3 regions of the Siccibacter colletis genome follow, and region 1 is predicted to be linked to each of the others. Evidence: predicted binding sites of a transcription regulator. Region 1 holds the regulator's gene; each other region holds the start of a gene.
The links. The regulator sigma-54, encoded in region 1, starts transcription at its own class of promoters, with help from an activator protein. The targets are predictions, from matches to a motif close to GTTGGCACANNTTTCGCTNT.
Positions count from the first base shown of each region.

Region 2: glnA (glutamate--ammonia ligase) is a predicted target of sigma-54. The motif match lies at 2,784-2,803, and genes of this name have one in related genera.
Region 3: glnK (P-II family nitrogen regulator) is a predicted target of sigma-54. The motif match lies at 3,038-3,057, and genes of this name have one in related genera.

Region 1 is NZ_CP074352.1:445,969-453,164, forward strand. It holds gene rapZ (RNase adapter RapZ) at 1-799, opposite strand, end outside; gene ptsN (PTS IIA-like nitrogen regulatory protein PtsN) at 869-1,354, opposite strand; gene hpf (ribosome hibernation promoting factor) at 1,478-1,765, opposite strand; gene rpoN (RNA polymerase factor sigma-54) at 1,788-3,221, opposite strand; gene lptB (LPS export ABC transporter ATP-binding protein) at 3,324-4,049, opposite strand; gene lptA (lipopolysaccharide ABC transporter substrate-binding protein LptA) at 4,056-4,613, opposite strand; gene lptC (LPS export ABC transporter periplasmic protein LptC) at 4,582-5,157, opposite strand; gene kdsC (3-deoxy-manno-octulosonate-8-phosphatase KdsC) at 5,154-5,720, opposite strand; gene kdsD (arabinose-5-phosphate isomerase KdsD) at 5,737-6,723, opposite strand; gene KFZ77_RS02235 (calcium/sodium antiporter) at 6,738-7,196, opposite strand, start outside.
Region 2 is NZ_CP074352.1:3,902,794-3,909,989, forward strand. It holds gene yihX (glucose-1-phosphatase) at 1-547, opposite strand, end outside; gene typA (ribosome-dependent GTPase TypA) at 690-2,513, opposite strand; gene glnA (glutamate--ammonia ligase) at 2,894-4,303, shown strand; gene glnL (nitrogen regulation protein NR(II)) at 4,544-5,593, shown strand; gene glnG (nitrogen regulation protein NR(I)) at 5,602-7,011, shown strand; gene KFZ77_RS18670 (YshB family small membrane protein) at 7,119-7,196, shown strand, end outside.
Region 3 is NZ_CP074352.1:956,502-963,697, forward strand. It holds gene KFZ77_RS04645 (SmdA family multidrug ABC transporter permease/ATP-binding protein) at 1-1,075, shown strand, start outside; gene KFZ77_RS04650 (SmdB family multidrug efflux ABC transporter permease/ATP-binding protein) at 1,068-2,855, shown strand; gene glnK (P-II family nitrogen regulator) at 3,110-3,448, shown strand; gene amtB (ammonium transporter AmtB) at 3,481-4,767, shown strand; gene tesB (acyl-CoA thioesterase II) at 4,914-5,774, opposite strand; gene KFZ77_RS04670 (YbaY family lipoprotein) at 5,992-6,564, shown strand; gene KFZ77_RS04675 (MGMT family protein) at 6,596-6,907, opposite strand; RNA gene ffs (signal recognition particle sRNA small type) at 7,097-7,193, shown strand.

The sequences.
Region 1 (7,196 bases):
AGCGGAAATAGTCCGCCAGCTGTTCAGCGATATAGACCGAGCGGTGCTTACCGCCGGTACAGCCGATGGCAACCGTGAGATAGCTGCGGTTGTTCGTTTCCAGCATCGGCAGCCAGAGTTCTAAGTAGCTGCGCGTCTGGTAGATAAAGTTGTGCACTTCGGTATGGCGATCGAGAAACGCGGCGACGGGCTTATCGAGGCCGGTCATGGGACGCAGCTTCGGATCCCAGTGCGGGTTAGGCAGAAAGCGCACGTCAAATACGTAATCGGCGTCAATCGGGATGCCGTGCTTAAAGCCGAAGGATTCAAACACCATCGTCAGCTCGCGCTCGCGCTTGCCCAGCAGGCGGGTGCGCAGCATTTCGGCCAGCTCGTGCACCGACATTTCCGAGGTGTCGATGATCAGATCGGCCCGCGAGCGCAGCGGCTCCAGCAGATCGCTCTCTTCATCAATGGCGCTTTCCAACGACAGATTCTTGCTGGAAAGCGGATGCAGACGACGGGTATCGCTGTAGCGACGAATCAGGGTATTGCGGTCGGCATCAAGGAACAGCAGCTGCGGCGAGAAGGTGTCGGGCAAGTTGCTCATCGCCTGTTCGAACACTTCCGGCGATTCCGGCATGTTACGCACATCAATGCTGACCGCAGCAGAAATCTGCCTGTCGGCCAGGGAGTTCGCCAGCTCCGGCAGCAGCACCACCGGCAGGTTGTCTACGCAGTAAAAACCCATATCTTCCAGCGCGCGCAGGGCTACGGATTTCCCTGAGCCCGAACGGCCACTGACAATCATCAGCACCATGAACTGTCTCTCCCCCGGACATCAGATGATACCGTGACGGCACCATCGCAGACCACGTGTCGGCCTTTGTTATTCAGTCTCATCGCTGCCTTCAGTAATGATCTGGTACAGCTCCTCATCGCTGGTCGCCGCCCGCAGGCGACGGCAGATGGTTTTATCTGCCAGACGCCGCGCCACCAGCGACAGCGTATGAAGGTGCGTTTTTGTCTGATCGGCAGGCACCAGCAGGGCAAACAGCAGATCCACCGGCTGGTTATCAATCGCGTCAAAAGCGATGGGCGTTTCCAGTTGCACAAAAACGCCCACGGCGCGCAACGTGTCCTCTTCCAGCTTGCCGTGAGGAATGGCGATGCCGTTACCAATACCGGTACTGCCCATGCGTTCGCGGGTCAGTATCGCTTCAAACACCACCTGCGGCGGCAGGCTGAGCTGCTTTGCCGCCAGTTCGCTGATAATTTCCAGCGCGCGTTTTTTACTCTGGCAGTGGACGCCACTTCGTGTACATTCCTGATTCAGGACGGTGCTCAGTTGCAGAGCGGATTCATTGTTCATCATATCGTTTCACCTGAGCGTCTCGTGATGCGCTTCTGACCGCGCCCGCGCGTGCGGGCGATTGAGCGGGAAACGGCTCGGGCCAGGGCCACGAGCCGTCAACGCATCAGCTATACGCCCGGACAGTCAATGTTGTTTTAGTTTATCTTTATGTTTGTTGAGCTGCCGCGCCAGTTTATCAATTAAACCGTCGATAGCGGCATACATATCCTGACCTTCCGCGCTGGCATGGATCTCCCCGCCGTTCACGTGCAGTGTGGCATCCGAAATATGCGTCACCTTCTCCACTTTCAGCACAATATAAACCTGGTTAATCCTTTCGAAGTATTGTTCCAGTTTGGCAAACTTCGTCGTCAAGAAGTCGCGCAGCGCTTCGGTAATTTCGACGTTGTGACCGGTAATGTTGAGCTGCATAGTGTCTTCCTTATCGGTTAAGTCACACCAGCTGTTTACGCTGGTTAGACGGCGGGATGGATAAAGACTCTCGGTACTTGGCAACGGTACGACGGGCCACCATGATGCCCTGGTCGGACAGCAGGGTTGTCAGTTTACTGTCGCTCAGCGGTTTGGCGGGGTTCTCCGCCGCGATCAATTTCTTCACCAGCGCACGGATTGCCGTGGAGGAGGCTTCGCCGCCGCCCTCGGTATTGACGTGGCTTGAGAAGAAATACTTCAGTTCAAAAATACCGCGCGGGCTGTGCAGATACTTCTGCGTGGTCACGCGTGAAATCGTGGATTCGTGCATCTCGACGGCCTGGGCGATATCCGCCAGCACCATCGGTTTCATGTACTCTTCGCCCTGCTCAAAGAAGGCCTGCTGCTGCTCGACGATGCAGCGGCTGACGCGCAACAACGTATCGTTGCGGCTTTCCAGGCTCTTAATTAGCCACTTCGCTTCCTGCAGGTTGCTGCGAATGAAGTTGCTGTCCGCTTCATTGCGTGCGCTGCCGCCAAGTGACGCATAGTGCTGATTGATGGAGAGGCGCGGCAGGCTGTCGGCATTCAGCTCGACGACCCAGCGTCCGGCGTGTTTGCGTACCAGTACATCCGGGATCACATACTCCGGCTCGCCGGTCTGGATCGACTGGCCCGGACGCGGATCCAGGGACTGGATCAGCGCCATCGCCTCTTTGAGCACATCTTCTTTCAGCCGGGTTACGCGCATCAGGCTGCGGAAATCGTGGTTGGCGAGCAGATCGAGGTGATCGCTCACGATCAAGCGGGCTTCGGCGAGGCGGGGCGTATCTTTGGCATATTGCGACAGCTGGATCAGCAGGCAGTCGCGCAGATCCCGGGCGGCAACGCCAACGGGGTCGAAACGCTGTACGCGCTTAAGCACCGCCAGCACTTCCTCCAGCGACAGCTCGTCATTGCCGATGCTTTCAAGAATATCGTCCACCGGGACGGTGAGATAGCCGGTCTCGTCCACGGCATCAACGATGGAGGTAGCAATGGCGCGATCGGTGTCAGAGAAGGGCGTCAGCTCTACCTGCCACATCAGGTAATCCTGTAGCGACTGGGTGGTTTCACCCTGGTAGATGGGCAGTTCGTCGTCCTGATAATCGACGCCGTTGCCCGACGGGGTGCCGGCGGTGTAGATCTCATCCCAGCTGGCATCCAGCGGAAGCTCTTCCGGCATGTCAGGCTTTTCCAGCGCTTCGCGGGTATCCAGCGCCTCGCTGTCGGTGGTTTCCTGGGTGGCAATCTCGTCGTGAAGATCGGTTTGCTCAAGCAGCGGATTACTTTCCAGCGCCTGCTGCAGTTCCTGCTGAAGTTCTAACGTAGACAGCTGCAACAGACGGATAGCCTGCTGCAACTGGGGCGTCATAGCAAGCTGTTGGCTGAGCCTAAGTTGCAAACCTTGCTTCATAATCAGAGCGGATATCCTCAGGTTTTACACCTGAACCTGTCATCACGGTGAGAGACACCGCGCCAGAAGAGGTTCAGGCGATACACATTAATGGCTACCGTATCAGAGTCTGAACTCTTCCCCAAGATACACGCGCTTCACCTGCTCATCTTCGAGGATGGCGGCAGGGGTGCCGTGGGCAATCAAATGCCCCTGGCTGACGATATACGCACGCTCGCACACCGCCAGTGTTTCACGTACGTTGTGGTCGGTAATCAACACGCCGAGGCCGCTGTCGCGCAGATGCTCAATGATGCGTTTGATGTCGATAACCGAAATCGGGTCAACCCCGGCGAAGGGTTCATCCAGCAGGATGAATTTCGGGTTGGCGGCGAGGGCGCGGGCGATCTCAACGCGGCGGCGTTCACCCCCGGAGAGCGACTGCCCGAGGCTGTTGCGCAGATGGTCGATATGGAACTCTTCCATCAGCTCTTTCGCGCGATCCTCACGCTGTTCGTCGGTGAGATCGTCACGGATCTGCAGCACCGCCATTAAGTTATCGTAGACGCTCAGGCGGCGGAAAATAGACGCTTCCTGCGGCAGATAGCCAATCCCGCGACGCGCACGGGCGTGCAGCGGCAGCAGGCTGATATCTTCGTCATCAATAATGATGTTGCCGGCGTCGCGCGGCACGATGCCCACGACCATGTAGAAGGTGGTGGTTTTACCAGCGCCGTTAGGGCCAAGCAGACCGACGATTTCGCCGGAGTTAACCGTCAGACTGACGTCTTCCACCACGCGGCGGCCTTTGTAGGCTTTAGCGAGGTTTTTTGCGATAAGTGTAGCCATAGCGGATCAGTTACTCTTTCTCTGGGCCTCAGGCGCGGCCTGGCCATTTTTTTCCTGCATCTGCGACGGCACCAGCACGGTGGTCACGCGTTTGCCTTTTTCGCTGAACGCCTGCATTTTCTGCTCTTTCACCAGATAGGTGATCTTGTCGCCCTTGATGTTGCTGTCGAGCTGTTCAAGATAGGCGTTACCGGTCAGCACCACGAAGTCTTTCTGCAGTTCATAGTGCATCTGCGAGGCGTTGCCTTTTACCGGCTTGCCGTTGTCCTGCATCTGGTAGAAGGTCGCGGGATTGCCGTAGCCGTCGATGACTTCTTTGCCTTCCTGACCACCCGGACGGGTAACCACGACTTTATCGGCATTGATTTTGATGGTGCCCTGCGTCACCACCACATTGCCGGTAAAGGTCACGACGTTGCCCTGCATATCCAGCGACTGCTGATCGGATTCAATATGGATTGGCTTTTCGGTATCACCCGTCAGCGCCAGCGCCAGCGGGCTGGATGCCAGTAATACGCTCGCCAGCAGCAGATTAAGGCTGCGTTTGTTTGTTCTGAATTTCATAGGATGTTCTAACCTTTTCAATCAGCTCGGCGTTCTTGCTGCGTAAGTTACCACGCATCTTCATACCGCTGGAGTTAAAGCTTGTGCCATAAAGCGTTACCAGCGAGTCGGAGGAAACATCCTGCGTCACGAGGTTAACTTGTGCTTTGTCTGTGGTGATCTTACGTAACTGTGAATCGGGCGTCAGGGCGTTAACCTCGACGTGGCCCTCAAGATACAGCATCTGATCGTTTGTTAATTTGGCCTTGTCTGCTCTGATTGACCAGGTCGGCACTTTTGCCTTATCAAACGAGGTCATCACCGGCTTGGTGAAAAATGAGACCGCGTCGTCAGAATAGTATTCAACGTGTTGCGCCACCAGACGGTAGTTCAGCGCGCCTTCAGGGCTGTACACCACCGTGTTGGACTGCTCGCTCTGGTACGTCGGCTCACCGCTGTTGGTCGCTACCTGGCTGGTGGTGTCGTTATCGGCGAGGTTTATCCCGATTAACACCAGCACCGCCAGCACGAGCAACACGATTACCCAACGTCTGGTTTTACTCATATGGATTGCCCTTTGGCCTCTTCAAGCTTGCCCTGCGCCAGCAGCAGCAAATCGCATACTTCGCGTACCGCGCCGCGTCCGCCGCTGATGCGGGTAACGTAGTCAGCGCGGGGGATCAGCAGCGGATGCGCATCGGCAACCGCCACGCTCAGCCCGACTTTTTCCATTACCGGCCAGTCGATTAAATCGTCACCGACGTAAGCCACATTTTCCGGGCTAACTGACAGTTTATCCAGTAAATCGCGCCAGGCGACAAGTTTATCGCTTTGTCCCTGGTAAAGATGTGTAATGCCGAGAGTTTCACAGCGGTCTTCCAGCAGTTTCGCTTTCCGCCCGGTGATGATGGCCACCTCAATACCTGAGGTGAGGGCGCAACGGATACCGTAGCCGTCACGGACGTTAAACGCCTTCAGCTCTTCTCCATTATTACCCATATAAATCAGGCCGTCAGACATCACGCCATCAACGTCGAGAATAAGCAGACGAATCTGTGCCGCCCGCTCAATTACGTGCGTGCTGACGGGGCCGTAGCAGGTCGCCAGAGACGCATTCAGGTTACTCATTCACGCTTATCCTTCATTACACTACGCCGGCGCGCAGCAGATCATGCATATGTATCACACCGTGCAACTGGTCGCCATCAGCAACCAGGACAGAAGTAATGTGGCGGGACTGCATCAGGTTGAGCGCGTCGACGGCGAGAGTACCAGGTCGTACGCGAATGCCGCCGGAGGTCATCACGTCGGCGATGTTCAGCTGGTGCAGATCAACCCGCATATCGAATACGCGGCGCAGGTCACCGTCAGTGAAGATGCCTTCGATTTTCATCAGATCGTCGCAGATCACCGTCATGCCGAGGTTTTTACGTGTAATCTCCAGCAGCGCATCGCGCAGCGTGGCATCTTTGCTGACGCGCGGGATTTCATCGCCGGTATGCATAATATCGTTCACGCGCAGCAGAAGTTTACGGCCCAGCGCGCCGCCCGGATGCGAGAGGGCGAAATCCTCCGGTGTAAAGCCGCGTGCTTTCAGCAGGGCCACCGCCAGCGCATCGCCCATTACCAGCGTTGCAGTGGTGCTTGAGGTCGGAGCCAGCCCGAGCGGGCACGCCTCTTTGGGCACTTTCACGCACAGGTGAATGTCGGCTGCGCGCGCCATGGCGCTTTCCGGGCGACTGGTGATGCAGATGAGCGGCACCTGCAGGCGCTTAAGCACCGGGATCAGCGCCAGGATCTCATTGGATTCGCCAGAATTGGAGATAGCGATGACGATATCCTGAGCGGTGACCATGCCGAGGTCGCCGTGGCTGGCTTCGGCAGGATGCACAAAGAAGGAAGGCGTACCGGTGCTGGCGAACGTGGCCGCCATCTTTTTGCCGATATGGCCCGATTTGCCCATGCCCATAACCACCACTTTACCCGGGCAGTAAAACATCTTCTCGCAGGCCTGAGTAAAATCGTCGTTGATGTAGCGGTCAAGCTGCGCCAGGCCTTCACGTTCAATTTCCAGGACATCCTTTCCTGCCTGCTGAAAGTCAAAGCCCGGCGGTAAATCTATCTGCGACATAGTGAGTTTCCGATTTATCCAACAAGACGCGGTGAGATCGCAAAAATCATCACCATCCACACAATAAAACCACAGGTTAACAGGGCGCCGGTGCGTCTGCTGATGTGGCGTGAGCGCCGCCAGCAGAGCAGGGCGAAGATGACGCTGACCACCAGCATCACCAGGTAATCGCGCGAGAACGCAAGCGGGTCAAATGTGCCTGGCGCAATCAGCGCAGGTAGCCCCGGCACAATTGCAATATTAAAGATATTAGACCCGATGATGTTGCCAATAGCGATGTCATCTTCGCCTTTTCGCGCGCCAGCAATGGCGGTAGCCAGCTCCGGCAGACTGGTGCCAATCGCAATCACCGTCAGGCCAATCGTCAGTTCGCTGACGGCAAAATAGTGCGCCGCTACCGTCGCGTTATCGATGATGATACGTGTCGCCATCGGCATGATGATCAGCGCGACCCCCAGCCACAGGCAGGCCAC
Region 2 (7,196 bases), 610 kb from region 1:
GGATCGCGTCAATACCCACCTGGCGCGCGCCTTCCACGTTGGCGGCGTTATCGTCAAAGAACACCGCCTCGGCGGCGGATACGTTCTCTGCTTCCAGCACCCGCTGATAGATTGCAGCATCCGGTTTGCGCAGGCCCATCTCCTGGGAGAGATAAATTGCATCCGCCGCGGCGCGCACTTGCGGATACTGTTCCGGCCACAGCGTAGTATGCAGCCGGTTGGTGTTGGAGAGCACCACGACGCGATGTCCTGCCGCGCGCAGTCTTTGCATGATATCGATAACCTCGTGGCGAATGCCGACAAACACCGCCTGCCAGCCAGCGCTGAACTGCTCGAAGCTCAGCGGCAGCGACATCTGCGCGCACAGCTGCTGCGCGAACGCCTCATCGCTGATCTCACCGCGTTCGTGCTGGTGGAAGGGTTCATCCATCGTGAAATTTTGCTGCAGGGTAGCGAGCGGCACGCGGCTGTAATCACTCCATACGCCAAGCACGCGGTTAAAGTCGATATCGATAATGACATTACCTAAATCAAAGATATAGAGCATGACTCTCTCCTTTTGGGCCATGGAGAGTTAACTGTAGCGGTAAAGCGAAACTTTGACTATGAGGCGAACAGCGGGGTTATAAAAATGCATAAAAAAAGCCCCGGCTTTTCAGCCGGGGCTTCGATACGGTGATTACCGTTAATTAGCCTTCACGCGGGCCACGGCTGGCACGCTTACGGTCGTTTTCCGTCAGGTGACGTTTACGGATACGTACGGAAACCGGGGTAACTTCTACCAGTTCGTCGTCATCGATAAACTCCAGCGCCTGCTCCAGCGTCATTTTGATCGGCGGAACCAGGGTGGTGGCTTCGTCAGTACCGGAAGCACGCATGTTGGTCAGCTTCTTACCGGTCAGGCAGTTTACGGTCAGGTCGTTAGAACGGCTGTGAATACCGATGATCTGGCCTTCGTAAACTTCAGCACCGTGACCGAGGAACAGCTTACCGCGGTCCTGCAGGCCGAACAGCGCAAACGCAACCGCTTTACCCTGACCGTTGGAGATCAGTACGCCGTTCTGACGCTGACCCACTTCGCCCGGACGCACGTCGTCGTAGTGGCTGAAGGTGGAATACAGCAGACCGGTACCGGAGGTCATGGTCATGAATTCGTTACGGAAGCCGATCAGGCCACGGCTTGGGATCACGTAGTCGAGACGTACGCGGCCTTTGCCATCCGGATCCATGTTTTTCATGTCGCCTTTACGCTCACCCATCGCCTGCATCACAGAGCCCTGATGCTGCTCTTCGATATCCAGGGTCACGTTCTCGAACGGCTCCTGCTTGCGGCCTTCGAATTCACGGAAGATAACTTTCGGACGGGAAACCGCCAGCTCGAAACCTTCACGACGCATGTTTTCGATCAGTACGGAGAGGTGAAGCTCGCCACGACCGGATACGCGGAACGCGTCAGCGTCTTCGGTTTCTTCAACGCGCAGCGCAACGTTGTGCACCAGCTCTTTGTTCAGGCGGTCGAGGATCTGACGTGAAGTCACGTACTTACCTTCTTTACCACAGAACGGAGAGGTGTTGACGTTGAAGAACATGGTTACGGTCGGTTCATCAACGGACAGCGCCGGCAGCGCTTCGACGTTCTGCGGATCGCAGATGGTGTCGGAGATGTTCAGTTCGCCCAGACCGGTGATCGCGATGATGTCGCCCGCTTCCGCGAGTTCGCTGTCGATACGCTCCAGACCGAGGTGGCCCAGTACTTTACCGACTTTACCGTTACGGGTTTTGCCTTCGCTGTCGATGACAGTAACCTGCTGGTTCGGCTTAACTTTACCGCGCTTGATGCGGCCGATGCCGATCACGCCCAGGTAGTTGTTGTAGTCCAGCTGAGAGATCTGCATCTGCAGCGGGCCGTCCAGGTCAACGTTCGGCGACGGTACGTGGTCGACGATAGCCTGATACAGCGGGGTCATGTCGTCCGCCATGTCAGTGTGGTCCAGACCCGCGATACCGTTCAGCGCAGAAGCGTAAACGATCGGGAAGTCCAGCTGCTCGTCGGTCGCGTCGAGGTTAACGAACAGGTCGAATACCTGGTCAACAACCCAGTCAGGACGCGCGCCAGGACGGTCAACTTTGTTGATAACAACAATTGGCTTCAGACCGTGGGCAAACGCCTTTTTGGTCACGAAGCGCGTCTGCGGCATAGGGCCATCCATTGCGTCAACGACCAGCAGTACTGAGTCAACCATGGACATTACACGTTCAACTTCGCCACCGAAGTCGGCGTGGCCGGGGGTATCAACGATGTTGATACGGAAATCATTCCATTTGATAGCGGTGTTCTTAGCGAGGATGGTAATCCCACGCTCTTTCTCCAAATCGTTGGAGTCCATCACACGCTCGGTGGTTTCCGCACGTTCGCTGAACGTACCAGACTGTTGGAGCAGCTTATCAACCAGGGTTGTTTTCCCATGGTCGACGTGCGCGATGATGGCGATGTTACGCAGATTTTCGATCACAACTTTGCCTCAGGCATTAGAAATAGCGCGTTATTGTACACGGATTAATCGCAGGACTGAACAAGATCACAAAGATCCTTCGCAAACAAGTATTGCAGGAGGGCTTTGTGATCCTTTTCACGCAGCAAACGTGCGCCCACTAACGCAAATTGCACCAATACAGTGCCCATTTTTTACACAAAGGCACTATATTGGTGCAATCTGTCCACGGTGGTGCAGCTCGTTTGCACTATGGTGCGCATGATAGCGCCTTTTTAAGGTAATTTGAAAGTTGGCACACTTTTCGCTTTATCTACATCAGAGCGAGAACGCCACTTTGATACAGTGTTTGAAAACCTCGTTACCACGACGACAATGACAAAATCCGGGAGAGTGCAAGTATGTCCGCTGAACACGTTTTGACGATGCTGAATGAACATGAAGTGAAGTTTGTCGATTTACGCTTCACCGATACTAAAGGTAAAGAGCAGCATGTCACGATCCCTTCCCATCAGGTTAATGCTGACTTCTTCGAAGAAGGCAAAATGTTTGATGGCTCCTCGATTGGTGGCTGGAAAGGTATCAACGAATCCGACATGGTGCTGATGCCTGACGCTTCTACCGCTGTCATTGACCCGTTCTACGAAGAACCTACACTTATCATCCGCTGCGACATCCTTGAGCCGGGCACCATGCAGGGCTACGACCGCGATCCGCGCTCCATTGCGAAACGTGCTGAAGAGTACCTGCGTTCAACCGGTATCGCCGATACCGTACTGTTCGGGCCAGAGCCGGAATTCTTCCTGTTCGACGACATCCGTTTCGGCAGCTCCATTTCCGGCTCTCACGTGGCTATCGACGATATCGAAGGCGCATGGAACTCCGGGACCAAATACGAAGGCGGCAACAAAGGCCACCGTCCGGGCGTGAAAGGCGGTTACTTCCCGGTTCCGCCGGTTGATTCCTCTCAGGACATCCGCTCCACCATGTGTATGGTGATGGAAGAGATGGGCCTGGTGGTTGAAGCGCACCACCACGAAGTAGCTACCGCCGGTCAAAACGAAGTGGCGACCCGCTTCAACACCATGACCAAGAAAGCGGACGAAATTCAGATCTACAAATATGTGGTTCATAACGTCGCGCACCGCTTTGGTAAAACCGCGACCTTCATGCCGAAACCGATGTTTGGCGATAACGGCTCCGGTATGCACTGCCACATGTCCCTGTCAAAGAACGGTACTAACCTGTTCTCTGGCGACAAATATGCCGGTCTGTCCGAGCAGGCGCTGTTCTACATCGGCGGCGTGATCAAACACGCGAAAGCCATCAACGCCCTGGCGAACCCGACCACCAACTCCTACAAGCGTCTGGTTCCGGGTTACGAAGCACCGGTTATGCTGGCGTACTCAGCCCGTAACCGTTCCGCTTCTATCCGTATTCCGGTCGTTGCCTCTCCGAAAGCACGTCGTATCGAAGTGCGCTTCCCGGACCCGGCGGCTAACCCGTACCTGTGCTTCGCGGCACTGCTGATGGCCGGCCTTGACGGTATCAAGAACAAAATCCATCCGGGCGAAGCGATGGACAAAAACCTGTATGACCTGCCGCCGGAAGAAGCGAAAGAGATCCCACAGGTTGCTGGCTCGCTGGAAGAAGCCCTCAACGCCCTGGATCAGGACCGCGAGTTCCTGACCGCCGGTGGCGTGTTCACCGACGACGCTATCGATGCTTATATCGCGCTGCGTATCGAAGAGAACGACCGCGTGCGCATGACGCCGCACCCGGTTGAGTTTGAACTGTACTACAGCGTGTAAGTTGCCCGCAGCGCGCGTTCATCGCCGCTGCGAATAACAACGCGAAAGATTTTTTGTTGCCGTGGAAACTTTTGGCCCATCTTCGGATGGGCTTTTTTCTCCGCAACGAACGGATACCAAAGGATGATTCAGTAAGGCGTTATTGTTTGTCATCGCACGCGCTGGGGACAAATAACATAGCCTTACTGAACCGATTGCCTATAATGCACTAAATTGGTGCAAACCCTGGGAGACTGCTGGATGGCAACAGGCGCGCTACCCGATGCCGGGCAGATCCTCAATGCGTTAATTAACAGCATCCTGCTGGTCGATGATGACCTGGCGGTGCATTACGCCAACCCGGCAGCGCAACAGCTGCTGGCGCAGAGTTCACGCAAACTTTTCGGCACGCCGCTGCCGGAGCTTCTGAGCTACTTCTCGCTCAATATTCATCTGATGCAGGAGAGCCTCAACGCCGGCCAGGGCTTTACGGATAATGAGGTCACGCTGGTCATCGACGGGCGTTCCCACATTCTTTCCCTGACCGCGCAGCGCCTGCCGGACGGCTTTATCCTGCTGGAGATGGCGCCGATGGATAATCAGCGTCGCCTCAGCCAGGAGCAGCTCCAGCATGCGCAGCAGGTGGCGGCGCGCGATCTGGTGCGCGGCCTCGCCCACGAGATTAAAAACCCGCTCGGCGGATTGCGCGGTGCCGCGCAGCTGCTGACCCGCGCCCTGCCCGATCCGTCGCTGACGGAGTACACCAACGTAATTATTGAGCAGGCCGACCGCCTGCGTAATCTGGTGGACAGGCTGCTGGGGCCACAACAGCCGGGCATGCACGTCACCGAGAGCATTCACAAAGTCGCAGAGCGGGTCGTGAAGCTGGTGTCGATGGAGCTGCCGGAGAACATCACCCTGGTGCGCGACTACGACCCGAGCCTGCCGGAGTTCGCGCACGATCCCGACCAGATTGAGCAGGTGCTGCTCAACATCGTACGCAATGCCTTACAGGCGCTGGGCCCGGCGGGGGGTGAAATCGTTCTGCGCACCCGCACTGCGTTTCAGCTTACGCTGCACGGCACCCGCTACCGGCTCGCCGCGCGTATTGATGTGGAAGATAACGGGCCGGGCATTCCCGCGCATCTGCAGGACACGCTCTTTTATCCGATGGTCAGCGGCCGCGAAGGCGGCACCGGGCTGGGGCTGTCCATTGCCCGCAGCCTGATTGACCAGCATTCCGGAAAAATCGAATTTAACAGCTGGCCGGGTCATACCGAGTTTTCGCTCTACCTGCCCATTCGTAAATAGAGGTCTTTATGCAACGAGGGATAGTCTGGATCGTCGATGACGATAGCTCCATTCGCTGGGTGCTGGAACGCGCACTGACCGGCGCCGGTTTAAGTTGCACCACCTTTGAAAGCGGTAATGAGGTGCTGAACGCGCTGACCACCAAAACCCCGGACGTGCTGCTGTCGGATATTCGTATGCCGGGCATGGACGGTTTAGCGCTGTTAAAACAGATTAAGCAGCGCCACCCGATGCTGCCGGTGATCATCATGACGGCGCACTCTGACCTCGACGCCGCGGTGAGCGCTTATCAGCAGGGCGCGTTCGACTATCTGCCAAAACCTTTCGATATCGACGAAGCGGTGGCGCTGGTGGAGCGGGCGATCAGCCACTATCAGGAGCAGCAGCAGCCGCGCAACGTACAGGTGTTCGGCCCCACCACCGATATCATCGGCGAAGCGCCGGCGATGCAGGATGTGTTTCGTATTATCGGCCGTCTGTCGCGCTCGTCCATCAGCGTGCTGATTAACGGCGAGTCCGGTACCGGTAAAGAGCTGGTGGCCCATGCGCTGCATCGCCACAGCCCGCGGGTGAAAGCCCCGTTCATCGCGCTGAACATGGCGGCGATCCCCAAAGATTTGATTGAGTCCGAGCTGTTCGGCCACGAGAAAGGCGCGTTTACCGGCGCGAACCAGATCCGCCAGGGTCGCTTCGAGCAGGCCGACGGCGGGACGCTGTTTCTGGATGAGATCGGCGATATGCCGCTGGATGTGCAGACGCGTCTACTGCGCGTGCTGGCCGACGGGCAGTTCTACCGCGTCGGCGGCTATGCGCCGGTGAAAGTCGATGTGCGCATCATCGCCGCGACGCACCAGAACCTTGAACTGCGCGTGCAGGAGGGGAAATTCCGTGAGGATCTGTTCCACCGCCTGAACGTGATTCGCGTCCACCTGCCGCCGCTGCGCGAGCGTCGGGAAGACATTCCGCGCCTCGCCCGCCACTTCCTGCAGATCGCGGCAAAAGAGCTGGGCGTGGAGGCGAAGCTGCTGCATCCCGAAACCGAAGCGGCGCTGACGCGTCTCGCCTGGCCGGGTAACGTGCGCCAGCTGGAAAACACCTGCCGCTGGCTGACGGTGATGGCGGCGGGTCAGGAAGTGCTGATTCAGGATCTGCCGCCGGAACTGTTTGAAACCTCGGTGCCGGACAACCCGTCGCAGACGCTGCCGGACAGCTGGGCGACGCTGCTTGCCCAGTGGGCGGATCGCGCGTTGCGCTCCGGCCATCAGAATCTGCTCTCCGAGGCGCAGCCCGAAATGGAGCGCACCCTGCTGACCACGGCGCTGCGTCATACCCAGGGCCATAAACAGGAAGCGGCACGGCTGTTGGGATGGGGTCGCAACACCTTAACCCGTAAGCTCAAAGAGTTAGGCATGGAGTGATCGAGCGTCGGGAATTAACACTAAAAACTGCTGCTATTTTGTACTTTACTGCAGCAGCAAGTTGCGTATGATCGGGCGCGTTCACGGGAAGGGTTTTTGAGGGTTGTATGCTGGAATCACTATTACATATGGCATCCAGCAGCGCTGAAGTTGGCGCTGCTGCAAGCCACACGCCGCAGACGGCA
Region 3 (7,196 bases), 510 kb from region 1:
GGCGCGCGTCGATGCCCGTTTCGACCCCACTATTTACATCGCCATTGGTATGGCGAACCTGCTGGCCATCGGCGGCGGTAGCTGGATGGTGGTGAACGATACCCTGACCCTCGGGGAGCTCACCAGTTTTACCATGTACCTCGGGCTGATGATCTGGCCGATGCTGGCCCTGGCGTGGATGTTTAACATCGTCGAGCGCGGTAGCGCGGCCTATACACGCATTCGCGACATGCTGGCCGAAGCGCCGGTGGTGAGCGACGGCAGCGAGCCGGTGCCGGAAGGGCGGGGCACGCTTAGCGTTGCCATCAACAATTTTGTTTATCCCCAGGCGGCGAGGCCGACGCTGAGCGCGGTGCACTTTACCCTTCAGCCGGGGCAGATGCTGGGCCTGTGCGGCCCGACCGGTGCGGGGAAAACTACCGTACTGTCACTGATCCAGCGCCATTTCGACGTTGGTGACGGCGCGATCTGCTTCAGCGATATTCCACTGCCGCGTCTGCAGCTCAACGCCTGGCGCGGTCGCCTGGCGGTAGTGAACCAGACCCCGTTCCTGTTCTCCGATACCGTAGCGAACAACATCGCACTCGGCAGGCCGGGGGCCAGCCAGGCGGAGATTGAGCAGGTGGCGAAGCTCGCCAGCGTGCATGAAGATATTCTGCGCCTGCCCCAGGGGTATGACACCGAAGTGGGCGAGCGCGGCGTGATGCTCTCCGGCGGACAGAAGCAGCGCCTCTCGATTGCGCGCGCGCTGCTGCTGGAGGCGGAAATCCTTATCCTCGACGATGCGCTGTCGGCGGTGGATGGCCGTACCGAACATCAGATCCTGCACAACCTGCGCCAGTGGGGCGAGGGGCGCACCATCATTATCAGCGCCCACCGGCTGTCCGCCCTGACCGAAGCCAGTGAAATTCTGGTGCTGCAACATGGGCAGATTGCCCAGCGCGGCGACCACGACAGCCTCGCCGCTCAGCCGGGCTGGTATCGGGATATGTACCGTTACCAGCAGCTGGAAGCGGCGCTGGATGACGAGCCGGAAACGGACGACGACGATGACAAGGAGGCGCACCATGCGTGAGACGCCGAAGCCGGTCAAGGTATGGCCGACGCTCAAGCGCCTGCTGGCGTACGGTTCGCCGTGGCGTAAGCAGATCTACATCGCCGTGCTGATGCTGTGGATTGCCGCTGCGGCAGAAGTGAGCGGCCCGGCGCTGATCAGCTACTTCATCGATAACATGGTCGCGAAAGAGTATATGCCGCTGGGCCTGCTGGCCGGGATGGCGTTCGCCTACATCTGCCTGCAGCTGCTGGCGGCAGGGCTGCACTACTGGCAGTCGCTGCTGTTCAACCAGGCGGCGGTCGGCGTGGTGCAGCAGCTGCGCACCGACGCGATGGATGCGGCGCTGCGTCAGCCGCTCAGCGCCTTCGATACCCAGCCGGTGGGGCAGCTTATCTCGCGGGTGACCAACGATACCGAGGTGATCCGCGATCTCTATGTGATGGTGGTGGCTACGGTGCTGCGCAGCGCCGCGCTGGTGGGCGCGATGCTGGTCGCGATGTTCAGCCTCGACTGGCGCATGGCGCTGGTGGCGATTGCGATCTTCCCGGCGGTGATGATCGTGATGGTGATTTATCAGCGCTACAGCACGCCGATCGTGCGCCGGATGCGCTCCTACCTGGCGGACATCAATGACGGTTTCAACGAAGTGATCAACGGCATGGGGGTCATCCAGCAGTTCCGCCAGCAGGCGCGCTTCGGGGAACGCATGGGGCAGGCGAGCCGCTCGCACTACACCGCGCGTATGCAGACCCTGCGGCTGGACGGTTTCCTGCTGCGCCCGCTGCTCAGCCTGTTCTCGGCGCTGGTGCTGTGCGGCCTGCTGATGCTGTTCGGCTTCAGCCCGGAAGGCACCATTGAAGTCGGTGTGCTGTATGCGTTTATCAGCTACCTCGGGCGGCTGAACGAACCGCTGATCGAACTCACTACCCAGCAATCGATGCTGCAACAGGCGGTCGTCGCCGGGGAGCGCGTGTTCGAACTGATGGACCGTCCGCGTCAGGAGTACGGCAGCGATGATCGTCCGCTGACCAGCGGCGATATTGCTATTGACCATGTGTCGTTTGCCTACCGCGAAGATCGTCTGGTGCTGCAGGATATCGATCTGCACATTCCGTCGCGCAGCTTTGTGGCGCTGGTCGGGCATACCGGCAGCGGAAAAAGCACCCTCGCCAGTCTGTTAATGGGTTACTACCCGCTGACCGAAGGGGAGATCCGCCTCGACGGGCGGCCTCTGGCCGGGCTGAGCCACGCCGCGCTGCGTCACGGTGTCGCGATGGTGCAGCAGGACCCGGTGGTGATGGCCGACTCCTTCTTTGCCAATGTCACCCTCGGGCGCGACATCAGCGAAGAGAAAGTGTGGGACGTGCTGGAGACGGTGCAGCTCGCCGGGCTGGCGCGTAGCATGAGCGACGGTATCCATACGCGTCTGGGTGAGCAGGGCAATAACCTGTCGGTCGGGCAGAAACAGCTGCTGGCGATGGCTCGCGTGCTGGTGGAGACCCCGCAGATCCTGATCCTCGATGAGGCGACCGCCAACATCGACTCCGGCACCGAGCAGGCGATTTCCCTGGCGCTGGCGGCGGTACGTAAGCGCACCACGCTGGTGGTGATCGCCCATCGTCTGTCGACTATCGTCGAAGCCGATACCATCCTCGTGCTGCATCGCGGCCAGGCAGTGGAGCGCGGTTCCCATGCCGACCTGCTGGCGCAGCAGGGGCGCTACTGGCAGATGTACCAGCTGCAGCTGGCTGGCGAAGAGCTGCAAGCGGCCAGCCGCGACGAGCCGGCTACCGCTTGATGCACTAAAACAACGCACTGCGGCGGCAGGTTGTTGCCGTGGTGCAAAATTGCAACGCACCATGCACTCTGATGGTGCGTTTTTTTATGCCCGCACTGTGCCGCTCCCTTTTTCCCGCCCGGCCCACACTGACACACCCTTACATTCCGCCTTAGCGTTAACAATCACCTCCTGTTTCGATTTCTGGCACGGCGCTTGCTTTATCCCTCTCATGTTCGCTGCGGCAATTGCCCAATTCTGAGTGGAGGGGATCTATGAAGCTGGTTACCGTGGTAATCAAACCGTTCAAGCTGGAAGACGTGCGTGAAGCGCTCTCGTCGATTGGTATTCAGGGACTGACCGTGACTGAAGTAAAAGGCTTTGGTCGCCAGAAGGGCCATGCCGAGCTGTACCGCGGTGCGGAGTACAGCGTCAACTTCTTGCCTAAGGTGAAGATTGATGTGGCTATCGCAGACGATCAGCTGGATGAAGTGATTGATATTATTAGTAAAGCAGCCTACACCGGCAAAATTGGCGACGGCAAAATTTTTGTTGCCGAACTGCAACGCGTTATCCGTATTCGCACCGGCGAGTCGGATGAAGCCGCCCTGTAATCGTTAAGCCTCTCGTGACAGGAATGATGAAAATGAAAAAAGTAGCCATGAAATTAGGGCTTAGCGCGCTGGCACTGCTGCCGGGTATTGCGCTGGCTGCACCAGCAGTGGCGGATAAAGCCGACAACGCCTTTATGATGATTTGCACCGCCCTGGTACTGTTTATGACGATCCCGGGCATTGCGCTGTTTTACGGCGGTCTGATCCGCGGTAAAAACGTACTCTCGATGCTGACTCAGGTCACCGTCACCTTCGCGCTGGTATGCGTACTGTGGGTGGTCTACGGCTACTCGCTGGCCTTCGGCAGCGGCAATAACTTCTTCGGCAGCTTCGACTGGACGATGCTGAAAGGCATTGAGATCACGGCGCTGATGGGCAGCTTCTATCAGTATATCCACGTCGCTTTCCAGGGCTCTTTCGCCTGCATTACCGTGGGTCTGATCGTCGGTGCACTGGCAGAACGTATTCGCTTCTCGGCGGTGCTGATTTTCGTGGTGGTGTGGCTGACGCTCTCCTACATCCCGATTGCGCACATGGTCTGGGGTGGCGGTCTGCTGGCTTCCCACGGCGCGCTGGACTTCGCCGGCGGCACCGTGGTGCACATTAACGCCGCGGTAGCGGGCCTGGTGGGTGCCTACATGATTGGCAAACGCGTCGGCTTCGGCAAAGAAGCGTTCAAACCGCACAACCTGCCGATGGTGTTTATCGGTACGGCAATCCTCTACGTCGGCTGGTTTGGTTTCAACGCCGGTTCTGCCAGCGCCGCCAATGAAATCGCGGGCCTGGCATTTGTGAACACCGTGGTGGCAACCGCTGCGGCGATCCTTGCCTGGGTCTTCGGCGAGTGGGCGCTGCGCGGCAAGCCGTCGCTGCTGGGTGCCTGTTCCGGTGCCATTGCCGGTCTGGTGGGCGTTACTCCGGCCTGTGGCTACATCGGTGTCGGCGGGGCGCTGATCGTCGGTATCGCGGCGGGTCTGGCAGGGCTGTGGGGCGTGACTATGCTGAAACGCTGGCTGCGCGTCGATGATCCGTGCGATGTGTTCGGCGTACACGGCGTGTGCGGCATCGTGGGCTGTGTGTTGACCGGCTTCTTTGCTTCCACTTCACTGGGTGGCGTGGGCTATGCGGAAGGGGTGACTATGGGCCATCAGGTGCTGGTACAGCTGGAAAGCATCGGGCTCACTATCGTCTGGTCCGGCGTGGTGGCCTTCATCGGCTACAAACTGGCAGACATGACCGTTGGCCTGCGCGTTCCTGAAGACCAGGAGCGTGAAGGGCTGGACGTTAACAGCCACGGCGAGAACGCCTACAACGCCTGATTTTTTTGAGTATCTCCTGAGCCTCAAACCTCCCGCATGCGGGAGGTTTTTTTATGGCAGGTATGCAACGGTGTATAGGGCGGGTAAGCCTGCGCACCCGCCGTTGGCGAAACAGAAAAGGTGGGTGCGTGAGAACAGGGGCAGGGCTAGCTGCGCTTGCGCATTACCCCTTCCTGTACCGTTGAGGCCACCAGCACGCCATCATGGGTGTAGAACTCGCCGCGCACAAAACCGCGCGCGCTGGAGGCCGAGGTGCTCTCCACGCTGTAGAGCAGCCACTCGTTGATGTTGAACGGACGGTGGAACCACATCGAATGATCGATGGTCGCTACCTGCATGCCCGGCTCCAGGAAGCCGATGCCGTGCGGCTGCAGCGCCACCGGCAGGAAGTTAAAGTCCGAAGCGTAACCAAGCAGGTACTGATGCACCCGCAGATCGTCCGGCACGTTGCCATTCGCACGCAGCCACACCTGACGCGCCGGCTCGGCGGTATGCCCCTTGAGCGGGTTGTGAAACTCCACCGGGCGGATCTCCAGCGGCTTGTCGCTCAGAAACTTCTCGGCGGCCTGAGGCGGCAGGAGGTGCGCCAGCTTACGCGCGATGTCGGTCTCTGACGGCAGCCCGTCCGGTGACGGCGCAGACGGCATGGTTTTCTGATGCTCAAAGCCCGGCTCGGGAGCCTGGAACGAGGCCGTCATGTAAAAGATGGGCTTACCGTTCTGCACCGCCGCGACGCGGCGGGCGCTGAAGCTGTTGCCGTCGCGCAGCACTTCCACGTCATAAACGATAGGTTTCTGGCTGTCGCCAGGGCGCAGGAAGTAGCTGTGGAACGAGTGCACCAGACGCTCGGCGGGGACAGTTTCTTTCGCCGCATACAGCGCCTGACCAACGACCTGACCGCCAAACACCTGGCGCAGCCCCAGATCTTCACTCTGGCCGCGAAACAGGCCTTCCTCAATTTTTTCCAGATTCAGTAACGCCAGAAGGTTGTTCAGTGCCTGACTCATACATTTCCTCAATAACAACGGGGCAGCGCTGTGCCGGTAATTATCGCTGAGTATAACCTGGTTTATGAAGTGGTCCGATGGGTGCATTTGTCTGAATGGCGGGGCGTTTCCAGGCAGAATCGGGTGATCTATGCCACACTTAGCACGTTATGTTGTTGTGACCACACACTCTGGTGGGAGTACTTCCCGCTGGTGCATTGAAGATAAGGAGAACTCAATGAAACTCGTGCACGTATTAAGTGGTGTAGCGGTTGCCGTAGCGCTCGCTGGTTGCGCGCAAGACAAAAGCGCAGATATCCAGACTCCCGCGCTGAACCCGAATACCGCCGGGGTTAACACCCAGCCTGTCATCAAGCAGCCGAATGTATCTGGTACCGTATGGATCCGTCAGAAAGTGGCTCTGCCACCGGATGCGGCGCTCACCGTGACGCTGTCGGATGCATCTGTGGCCGATCAGCCGTCGAAAGTGCTGGCGCAGCGGGTAGTGCGTACCGAGGGCAAACAGGCACCGTTCAGCTTTGAATTGCCGTTTAACCCGTCTGACGTACAGCCGAACGCCCGTATCCTGCTGAGTGCGGCGATCACCATTGATGACAAACTGGTGTTCATCACCGATACCGTGAAACCGGTAATTAATCAGGGCGGCACTAAAGCTGACCTGACGCTGGTTCCGGTACAGCAGACCGCAGTTCCGGTAAACCAGAGCGGCGGCGCGGCCACCACCGTACCATCGACTTCACCGACGCAGGTTAATCCGTCGTCTGCCGTTCCGGCTCCGACGAACTTCTGATGACCCGCATACTGACTCCGGCACGCCGGGGTCAGTAGTTCCAGCGATAGCGCTGCAAATCGATTTGCCCACTCCCGCTCACTTCCACACCTTCAGATAACAGCGCCTGACGCTGACGCTGCAGATCCGGACCGGTCAGGGAAATCGCACCGTGACGATTCACCACCCGATGCCACGGCAGCTGGCTCCCCTCCGGCAAACGCTTCAGCACGCCCCCCACCTGACGCGCCGCGCGCGGCGATCCCGCCAGCCTTGCCACCTCGCCATAGGTGGTGACGAATCCTTCCGGAATCGCGGCCACAATCTGGTAAATGCGCTGCGGGAAAGTGTCCTGATTGTCCATAAGCGTCTCCTTTTTAGCGTGCTTGCAAGGATAGATGTAGCCTGAGCACGTGAAAAGAAATGATTAGCTGAGCGTTTTTGCAGTATCGAACAAGAAACCAGCACCCGGTTGTGGTCGGGTTGCAATTGCCGGGGGTTATAAGGATAATGCCGCCTGCGCGTTGATACTCAACGCTCTCAATGGGGGCCCTGTTGGTTCTCCCGCAACGCTACTCTGTTCACCAGGTCAGGTCCGGAAGGAAGCAGCCAGGGCAGATGACGTGTGTGCCGGGATGTAGCTGGCAGGGCCC